DNA from 3 places in the Micromonospora vinacea genome. Region 2 is predicted to be linked to each of the others. Evidence: riboswitches for the same ligand, from Rfam matches in the RefSeq annotation. Region 2 holds a riboswitch; each other region holds the start of a gene.

Region 1 (3,272 bases), 770 kb from region 2:
GATCCACAGTGGTGTGAACTGGGCGAGGGCGGTGACCCAGTCGATGGCCTGGCCGACGTCCCACACCTGGTTGGCGTCGATCATGAGGTGGCGATCCGGCCCGAGGATCTCCCGCGCGATCGAGCACCGGCGGATGTCGTCGTCGAGGTTGGCGCCCACCTTGAGCTTGACGTAGCCGTAGCCGGTGTCCACCGCCTCCTGGCACAGTCGGCGCAGTTTGTCGTCGCCGTAGCCGAGCCAGCCCGCCGATGTGGTGTAGGCGGGGTAGCCGGTCCTGTCGAGCTCGGCGAGGCGGGCGGCCTTCGTGCCCTCCTTGGCCCGCAGGATGGCCAGGGCCTCGTCGCGGGTCAGCGCGTCGGACAGGTAGCGCAGGTCCGCGATGTCGACGAGTTGCTCGGGGGACATGTCGACGAGCAGCCGCCACAGCGGCTTGTCGGCGAGCCGGGCGACCAGGTCCCACGAGGCGTTCAGCACGGCCGCCAGGGACAGGTGGACGACGCCCTTCTCCGGACCGAGCCACCGCAGCTGCGAGTCGGAGGTGAGGAGGCGGTAGACCGCGCCCATGTCCGCTGCCATCGTCGCCACGTCCAGGCCCACGAGGAGCTGCGCCTGGTGGACAGCCGCCGCCGCGACGATGTCGTTGCCTCGGCCGATGGTGAAGGTCAGGCCGTGCCCCGCGAGCGGCGCGCCCACCCCGTCGACGCCGTCGGTGTGCAGGACGACGTAGGCCGCCGAGTAGTCGCCGTCCTTGTTCATGGCGTCTGACCCGTCAGCGGTCAGGGAGGTGGGGAAGCGGACGTCTTCGACGGTGACGGCAGTGATCTGCGGCATGCGCTCCTCGCCCGGCTAGGCTAAAGATCAGATGATCACTGGGAGTATACGGACGGCTGCTCCGGCCCGTCAACGATGTCGATCACCGCAGGCCCCCAGACATATGATGTTTGGCCCGATCGCGGCAACCCGCCTTACCGTCCATCGTGCCGGTTGACGGCTCACTTCGGCGAGGGCGGCGGTTCAGGGAGATTGGATGTTCACCCCCACTTCGGGCGCATCGACGGCGACAAATGAGCGTGCCGTGCGGCACCGATGCCTCGATACGTCAAATCTTTGTCGATTGTCGGCAGCAGCACGGCGGGCCCCGTCTCCGGCGCCTGGCGACGGTCGGCGTGACGCGGTCGACCGGGCCGGTGACAGTGGTCACCGAGCAGCCGCCGACACGCCCGAGACCGACATGTGGGGTGTGACAACCGCAGCGTCCCTATATATGGTGTCGAGCGCAGCTGGTTCGGCCGCTCATCCGGTGCGGTCGAGGCAACAGGGAACCCGGTGGAAATCCGGGACTGTCCCGCAGCGGTGAGTGGGAACGACCGCCGTCAACAGCACTGGGCCACCAATCGGCCTGGGAAGCGACGGCCAGTAGGAGACCGGCGACACCGGTCGTGCCCGCGAGTCCGAAGACCTGCCAGCGCGCCGCGTACCCGCACCGGGTGGGCGGCGGTCCGAGGCCGCGTGGGACGGCTGACGCCACCTGACCCACGCCGGGCTGGCGTGGCGTCCGCCGGTGTCTGTCCCCTCGCGTCCGGGCCACCAGGTCTCGAACTCCGAGGAGCGAGTGGTGACAGTCACCGAGGTAGTCTCGGCCAGCGGCGACGCGACAGCGCGGCGCACGCCGATGCAGGTCCGCAAGCGCGACGGCGGCACCGAACCCGTGGACGTGAACAGGATCGTCCGAGCGGTCGAGCGGTGGGCCGACGACCTGACCGACGTCGACCCGATGCGGGTGGCCACCCGCACCATCAGTGGCCTCTACGACGGCGCGACCACTGCCGAACTGGACCGGCTGTCCATCCAGACCGCCGCCGAGATGATCGGTGAGGAGCCGCAGTACTCGCGCCTCGCCGCGCGGCTGCTGGCCGGCTACGTCGACAAGGAGGTGCGTCGGCAGGGCATCACCTCGTTCAGCGCGGCGATCCGGGTCGGCCACGTCGAGGGCCTGATCGGTGACGACACCGCAGCGTTCGTCGCCGCACACGCCGCGACCCTCGACCACGCCATCGACCCGGACGGCGACCGCCGGTTCGAGTACTTCGGCCTGCGCACTGTGTACGACCGCTACCTGCTGCGCCACCCCACCAGCCGACTGGTGCTGGAGACCCCGCAGTACTGGCTGCTGCGGGTGGCCTGCGGGCTGTCCCGGACGGCGGACGAGGCGGTCGGCTTCTACCGGCTGATGTCCAGCCTGGCCTACCTGCCCAGCTCACCGACCTTGTTCAACTCCGGCACCCGGCACACCCAGATGTCCTCCTGCTACCTCGTCGACTCCCCGCTCGACGAGCTGGACTCGATCTACCAGCGGTACGCCCAGGTCGCCAACCTGTCCAAGTTCGCCGGTGGCATCGGCATCGCGTACTCCCGGGTCCGCTCCCGGGGCGCGCTGATCCGGGGCACGAACGGGCAGTCCAACGGGATCGTGCCGTGGCTGCGCACGCTGGACGCGAGCGTCGCCGCGGTCAACCAGGGTGGCCGGCGCAAGGGCGCGGCCTGCGTCTACCTGGAGCCGTGGCACCCGGACATCGAGGAGTTCCTGCAACTCCGCGACAACACCGGCGAGGACGCCCGGCGCACCCACAACCTCAACCTGGCCAACTGGATTCCGGACGAGTTCATGCGCCGGGTCGAGGCCGACGAGCTGTGGTCGCTGTTCGACCCGCACGAGGTGCCCGAGCTGCCCGACCTGTGGGGGGAGCGGTTCGACGCCGCGTACCGGCAGGCCGAGGCGCAGGGCCGCTACGTGCGGCAGGTCCCGGCACGGGAGCTGTACGGGAAGATGATGCGGACCCTCGCCCAGACCGGCAACGGGTGGATGACCTTCAAGGACGCCGCCAACCGCCTCTGCAACCAGACCGCCGAGCCGGGCAACGTCGTGCACCTGTCCAACCTCTGCACCGAGATCGTCGAGGTGTCCAGCGACGCCGAGACGGCCGTGTGCAACCTCGGTTCGGTGAATCTCGCCGCCCACCTCACCGACGGCGGCATCGACTGGGAGCGGCTGCGCGCCACGGTGCGGACCGCGGTGACCTTCCTCGACCGGGTCATCGACATCAACTACTACCCGACCGCGCAGGCGGCGGCGAGCAACCCGCGCTGGCGGCCGGTCGGGCTCGGGCTGATGGGCCTCCAGGACGTCTTCTTCGCGCTGCGGCTGCCGTTCGACTCGCCGGCCGCGCGGGAGCTGTCCACCCTGATCAGCGAGGAGCTGTACCTGACCGCGC
Region 2 (3,272 bases):
GTCCAGGGGAAAGACCTCCGTTCGGATCACTGTCATGACACCGCTCACCCGCCGCGGGTTCCACAGGACTTTTCGGGGCAGGTCAGCTGTCTCCCATCCGGCGTGCAGCGTATTGCCAGGAATCGGTGCTGCACTGGAGGGGCGTCGAGGAGAGGGGTGGGGCATGAGCTGGTTCAATCGGCGGTCACGGGGTGCCGAGGCGACCCCGACGAAGCTGGACCGGGAGGCGACCCGCGACGACCTCGCGGCGCTGGAGGCGTTCGTGGCCACCCGGCGCGGGGTGGAGTTCTACCTCGAGCCGGAGACGACCGCGACGGACACCACGGTGGTGGCGATTGCCCACGACGGCGAGTGGATCCGTCGTCGTACCGGAACGCCCCGCGCGGCCGGGACCATCGCCCGTAAGCACGCGGTGCCGCTCTACGAGGCGGCGCGCACCGGCTACCCGCAACGGATGCGGACCTGGAGCCGCGCCCACCCGGAACGCCACGCCCGCTGAGGCTCGTCCGCTCAGGCAGCCTCGACGGCTGAGCGGGCCTGCTCGAGCGTCATCGGCTCGGCGTGACTGGAGACGTACCAGTGGTAGGTGTCGTCCAGCAGCCGCCGGACCAGGTCGAGATCGAGGCCGTCCTCCGGCCGGCGCAGATGTGCCGGCGGCGGGTAGAAGCAGTCGCCCAGAAGCATGACCCCCGAGTCGGGCACCAGCACCACTGTCGAATCCGGCGCGTGCCCCCCGCCGACGTGGCGTAGCCGGACCCCGACCGGCAGCTCGTCCACGTCGGTGAAGGTCCGGGTCGGCGGCAGGATGGCGAAGCCCTCCCAGGACGCCATGGCGCGCGCGCGTGCCCGAAAGCTCGGGCGGAGGCGGGGATCGGCGCGTACCTGCTCCTGCAGGTAGTGGTGGCTCCACGGCCGGGTGGCCTCGGCGCGCAGCAGCGACACGGCCGTCTCGTGCCCGACGATCTCCACCCCGGGCCAGGCGCAGGCGCCCCACACGTGGTCCCAGTGATGGTGGGTGTAGACCAGCCAGCGCGGCTCGGGTAGCCCGGCGGCGGCCAGCGCGGCCTGGATGTCGCCGGCGTGCGCGGGGCTCTGCCCGGCGTCGATCATCACACTGCCGCGTTCGTCGGCGACGACGGCGACGCCGGCCTGGACCGCCTCCGGGTCCGGATCGCCCGGACAGAGCCAGACCCGACCGGCGAGGTGGTGGAACTGCGGGGCGACCATGGTGATCGACCTCCGAGATTGATCACGGACACTGGTGTGGCGATCGCCGATCCTATGTGAGGGTGTCGGCCGGCAACGCGCCGCCGGACGATCGGCGCAGGCCAGGGTAGGTGCAACCTCCCTTTGCTCTGCTTACCTATACGCACCGGTGACGCTCCGTGTGTGGTGCACATAGGTAAGCAGAGCAAAGGATGTCGAGCATTGATCTGGGGCATTGCGGCGCGCGGACTCGCGCTCGCACCAATCGCTGAATCTCGATGAGTTCCGTGCGCCTGGTCGAGCCGGACCGGCGTTGACCGGCGGCGCGGCGGTGTGGCAGCATTCGCGGCCTGACGGCAGTGAAGGAAGTCGGTGTGAATCCGACGCGGTCCCGCCACTGTCACCGGGGAGCGATCCCCCCTCGTGAGTCACGGCCGTGTGTCTGCGGTTGGAAGGCCGGGGGAGAGCGTCGATCCGGAAGCCAGGATACTTCGGCCGTCGGGACGTACCCCAGGGCGTGGACACCCGAGGAGGACCCGATGACGCACGGCGTCTCATTCATCGACGAGCATCGTCACAATCTGTGTGCAGGGCGCCGCACCGCGCCCGGAACCGGTCGCGCCCGCACGCCTCGGGCCGGCCGCTGCGGCGTGCGCCAGGCCGCTGGCTTCCGGTACCGCTGAGCCGAGCGCCCGCCGCTGACCGGCCCCGACGCCCGCGTCGGCGCGCCGTTCGCTAGGGCCGTCGTACCGGCTGACGCCGTACCCATCCGCACCGTCCCGGTCGCCCCCCTCGTGGGGGCCCAGGGCGTCACTTTCCGGAGCCAACCGTGCGCATCCTGCTGCTGTCCACCGCCGACACCGACCTGCTGGCCGCCCGCGCCAGCGGCGCCGACTACCGGTTGGCCAACCCCGCGCGGGTCACCGTCGAGGAGGTGCCCGCCCTGCTCGACGGGGTCGCCCTCGTCGTCGTACGCCTGCTCGGCGGTCGGCAGGCCTGGTCGGACGGCCTCGCCGCGGTGCTCGCCACCGGCGTGCCGACGGTCGTGCTCGGCGGTGAGGCGCTACCCGACGCGGAGCTGATGGCCGTCTCCACAGTGCCGTCCGGGGTCGTCACCCAGGCACTGGCCTACCTGGTGGAGGGCGGCCCTGACAACCTGGGGCAGTTGGCCCGGTTCCTGTCCGACACGGTGCTGCTCACCGGCGAGGGGTTCGCCCCGCCCGCGCCCACCCCGGCGTACGGCGTGCACGGCGAACACCCCGCCGACCCGGACCGGCCCACAGTGGGGATCGTCTTCTACCGGGCGCACGCGCTCGCCGGCAACACCGACTTCGTCGACGTGCTCGCGGACGCGGTCCACAAAGCCGGCGGCAACCCCCTGCCGATCTTCTGCGGCTCGCTGCGCGGCCTGACCGCGGGTGCCGGCCCTCTCGGACTCTTCGCCCGCTGTGACGCGCTGCTGGTCACGGTGCTCGCGGCCGGCGGTGCGGTCGCCGCTGACGCCTCCGGTGGCGGCGACGAGGACGCCTGGGACGTCGGTGCACTGGCCGCCCTGGACGTGCCGGTCATCCAGGCACTCTGCCTCACCAGCACCCGCGCGCAGTGGGCCGACAGCGACGCCGGGCTGTCCCCGCTGGACGCCGCCATGCAGGTGGCCATCCCCGAGTTCGACGGCCGGATCGTCACAGTGCCGTTCTCGTTCAAGCAGATCGACGCCGACGGGCTGTCGGTCTACGCCGCCGACGCCGAGCGGGCCGCCCGGGTCGCCGGGATCGCGGTGCGCCACGCCCGACTGCGGTACGTGCCGCACGCCGACAAGCGGGTCGCCGTGGTGCTCAGCTCGTACCCCACCAAGCACTCCCGGGTCGGTAACGCCGTCGGGTTGGACACCCCGGCCTCGGCGGTCCGGCTGTTCGCCGCGCTGGCCGAGGCCGGCTACGACCTGGGTGACACGCCACCGCCCGACGACGGCGACGCGCTGATCCACGCGCTGATCGCCGCCGGTGGTCACGACGTGGAGTGGCTCACCCCGGAGCAGTTGGCCGCCGCCGAGGCCCGGATACCGG
Region 3 (3,272 bases), 780 kb from region 2:
CAGGCGGTCGCCGTCGGCGTCGACGACCTCCCGCCCGAGCCGGTCGAACTGCACCTGCCCCACCGGCACCACTGAGCAGCCGACTGACGGTCGCCTGACCGCGCGGGCCGTGGCCACTCCTGGTGGGCGCGGCCCGCGCCGTTGGCGTGACCTCATCCTGCTCGCGGCGCGCCCAGTCGAAGCTGCCAGCGCGTGCCCTGACTGGTGAGCCGGACGACGGCCAGGGGCTCCACATCCAACTGCCGGTACGTCGCCGTCGGCAGCCCCAGGGCGTGCACGACCGCGACCCGGATCACCAGTGGGTGGGTGACCGCGATGATGCGTCGACCGGCGCCGAGCTGCTCGTCCAGCCAGCCACCGACCCGATCCCGCACGGCCGTGACGGACTCGCCGCCGTGTGGCGCGGAGTCCGGTGCGGACAGCCAGTCGTGTAGCGCCTGCGGTTGCGCGCCGGCGACCTCCTCAAGCGACAGTCCGGACCAGCCGCCGTAGTCACAGTCGGCCAACGCCGTCTCGATCGTCGGCAGCAGGCCGAAGGTGTCGGCGGTCTGCCGGGCCGCCGCCGCTGGACTGGACAGGCAGGTGTCGTGCACGCCGAGGTGCCCACGTCGGTCCGGATCGGTGTGGGCCTGGGCGAGGGCGGCACGCAGGCCACCCTCGTCCAGGCCGTCGTCGGTCCCGCCGAAGCGTGCCCGGCGCAGAGCCGCGGTGTGACCGTGGGCGACCAGCCGGAGGCTGGTGCCGGTCACGTGCCCGGTAGTGCGGTGGCGGCCCGGCGACGCCGCTCGTGGTGCATCAGGGCCGCGAACAGCAGGCCGATGCCGGTCCAGAGCACCACCTGGGTGCCGAGCGAGGCCAGCCGGAAGTCCCACAGCAGCGTGGCGGGGAAGTCCGCCGGAACCTCCTGGAAGGACGGCATCACCACGTACGACACTGCCGTGACCAGGAGGAACCCGCCCACGGCCGCGGCGGCGCGCAGCCACGGCGGCGCCTGGGCGCCGACCGACCGGTAGCCCAGCGAGCCGGCCCACACGGCCACCAGCCCGAGCACCACCATCAACAGGTAGGTGACGGTCCGCTGGTCGATGGTGGCCGGGTCGCCGACCGCCGGCGGGTTCGCCGGGTACTTGAGGAACGGCACGATCACCGCGCCGAGCAGCGCCGCGCCGGCCAGCAGCAGGCCCGACCGCCCGTCGTCGTCGCCGCGCCGCCGCCGGGACAGCAGGACGTACGCCGTGGCCAGCAGGCCACCCATCGCGGCCCCGAACAGGCCGGTGGCCAGGAACAGGCCGCCGCGCTGACCCGTCCGGCCGACCAGGGCGTCCTCGTGATCGTGCGCACCAGCGGCGGGCTCGGCGTGCGTCGCCGCCTCCTCGATGGCGATGGCCGCCTCGACGTGCGGTTCGCCGGCGACGTACGCGAACGCCCCGGCCAGCAGGCCGGCGATCAGGCCGGCGAGCAGCCCGCGGACGAGGACGGCGAGGAACGGGGGAGCGGTGGTGGTGTTCAGTGGCACGGGACGCCCAGCAGGTGCCGGCCGTCGTGCATCAGTTCGTGAAGGTACATCCCACTGCGCGACACCGCCCCCTGGTCGAAGGCGACGAGGTACGCCAGCAGGGTGAGCACGGCAACGGTCGCGAGAGCCGTCCACAGGAGACGGGCACTGCCAGCGGGGTGCACCACCGGCTGGCTGGAAGCGGAGCTAGACATGAATACACGAACCTCCCCAGGGATGACGCGTCCCCATCGCAAGGCTGCGGACGACCGAGCGTCCTGGCTCGCGGCACCCCGGTTGTGGTTGGGGAACCGCTCACAGTGGCGCGACCGCGCCGGATTCACACCGGCTTCCCTCGCGTCGCCGCAGATAGTGGGTCGACGGTATCGGTGCCGCCTCAGGCGGTCAACCCGGACCCCGCGCACCGAACGCGGCCCCACCGATCGGTCCACGAGCCGACCGGGCCGCAGGGTGCCGGCGGATTCGTCAGACCAAAAGGCGACAATGCCGGAAGCCGGCAGTGGCGCGCGTTCCGCGACTCGTGAACACTCTGTTACCGCTAACATGGTCAACCTGCCAGATCGGCTCTGTGGCTCCGGGTCGACCCGGGGGGTTCGATCAGCGGCGGGGCGGGGTGCGGGGTGGACGAACAAACAGCAGGACGGGTCCGGTGACGACCGGCGAGGTCGCGCGACGACCGGGCATCGTCGACGCGCACCATCACCTCTGGGTTCGGGCGCGGCACCCACAGCCCTGGATCGATCCGCACACCATGGCAGCGATCGACGACGACTTCACGCCGGTCGAGCTCGCCCCGGCGACCCGGGCCGCCGGGGTCACCCGGACCGTGGTCGTGCAGTCCGTCGCCGTCCGGTCCGAGACGCCCGAGCTGCTCGGCATCGCTGCCGACGACCCACTCGTCGCCGGGGTCGTCGGCTGGGTCGACCTCACCGCCACCGACGTCGGCCGCCGCCTCGACCGGCTACGGAAGGTGCGCGGCGGCGAACGGCTGGTCGGGATCCGCCACCTGGTCCAGTCCGAGCCTGATCCGACCTATCTGGACCGTCCGGACGTGCGGCGGAGCATCGCCGCGGTCGGTGCCGCCGGCCTCGCCTTCGACCTCCTGGTGCGTCATCGTCAGCTGCCCGCCGCCACCCGGCTCGTCCGCGACCTGCCCCAGGTGCGGTTCGTCCTCGACCACCTCGGCAAGCCCCCGCTCGGGCACGCCGATCTCGGTGACTGGCACCGCGATCTGCGGGCGCTCGCGGCCGAGCCCAACACGACGGCGAAGCTCTCCGGCCTGGTGACCGAGGTGGACGCCGCGTCCTGGACGACGGCCGACCTGCGGCCCGCTGTCGAGCACGCCCTCGACGTGTTCGGGCCGGATCGGCTGATGTTCGGCTCGGACTGGCCGGTCTGCCTGCTGGCCACCTCGTACGCCCGCTGGGTCTCGGTCCTCGGTGACCTGCTGGATCCGCTGTCCGAGGACGAGCGGGCGGCGATCTGGAGCCAGACCGCCGGTCGGGTGTACCAGTTGGCCCCGTCCTGACGCGGCAGCGGCTTCCGAGCTGGGGACATAGCATGTTATCGATAACATGCTAGGGGCGGCGGTCGATGTTGTTTGGTCGGACGAATGCGTTCGACGGTGCAGGTAACGATGGCAAAACATGCCCGCAAGACCTTGGCAACATACGTGAATGCGTGGCAAGGTAACGCCTGATCGTGGGAAACATCCGACCTATCTCCACGGTTGTGTGGGCACCTGGCCGCACTGCCA

The links. A riboswitch is a leader RNA that binds a small molecule or an ion and turns the genes downstream of it on or off. The one in region 2 is predicted to bind cobalamin.
Region 1: another riboswitch for cobalamin. It lies ahead of IW249_RS22655 (ribonucleoside-diphosphate reductase subunit alpha); the one in region 2 lies ahead of cobN (cobaltochelatase subunit CobN).
Region 3: another riboswitch for cobalamin. It lies ahead of IW249_RS22605 (CbtB domain-containing protein); the one in region 2 lies ahead of cobN (cobaltochelatase subunit CobN).

Annotation. Positions count from the first base shown of each region.
Region 1 is NZ_JADOTY010000001.1:4,837,754-4,841,025, forward strand. It holds gene IW249_RS22650 (enolase C-terminal domain-like protein) at 1-831, opposite strand, end outside; cobalamin riboswitch at 1,265-1,481, shown strand; gene IW249_RS22655 (ribonucleoside-diphosphate reductase subunit alpha) at 1,673-3,272, shown strand, end outside.
Region 2 is NZ_JADOTY010000001.1:5,609,109-5,612,380, reverse strand. It holds gene IW249_RS26475 (RNA polymerase sigma factor) at 1-36, opposite strand, end outside; gene IW249_RS26470 (hypothetical protein) at 164-499, shown strand; gene IW249_RS26465 (MBL fold metallo-hydrolase) at 511-1,227, opposite strand; cobalamin riboswitch at 1,544-1,720, shown strand; gene cobN (cobaltochelatase subunit CobN) at 2,036-3,272, shown strand, end outside.
Region 3 is NZ_JADOTY010000001.1:4,827,129-4,830,400, forward strand. It holds gene IW249_RS22590 (MFS transporter) at 1-75, shown strand, start outside; gene IW249_RS22595 (histidine phosphatase family protein) at 153-749, opposite strand; gene IW249_RS22600 (CbtA family protein) at 746-1,516, opposite strand; gene IW249_RS22605 (CbtB domain-containing protein) at 1,507-1,710, opposite strand; cobalamin riboswitch at 1,746-1,892, opposite strand; gene IW249_RS22610 (amidohydrolase family protein) at 2,166-3,044, shown strand.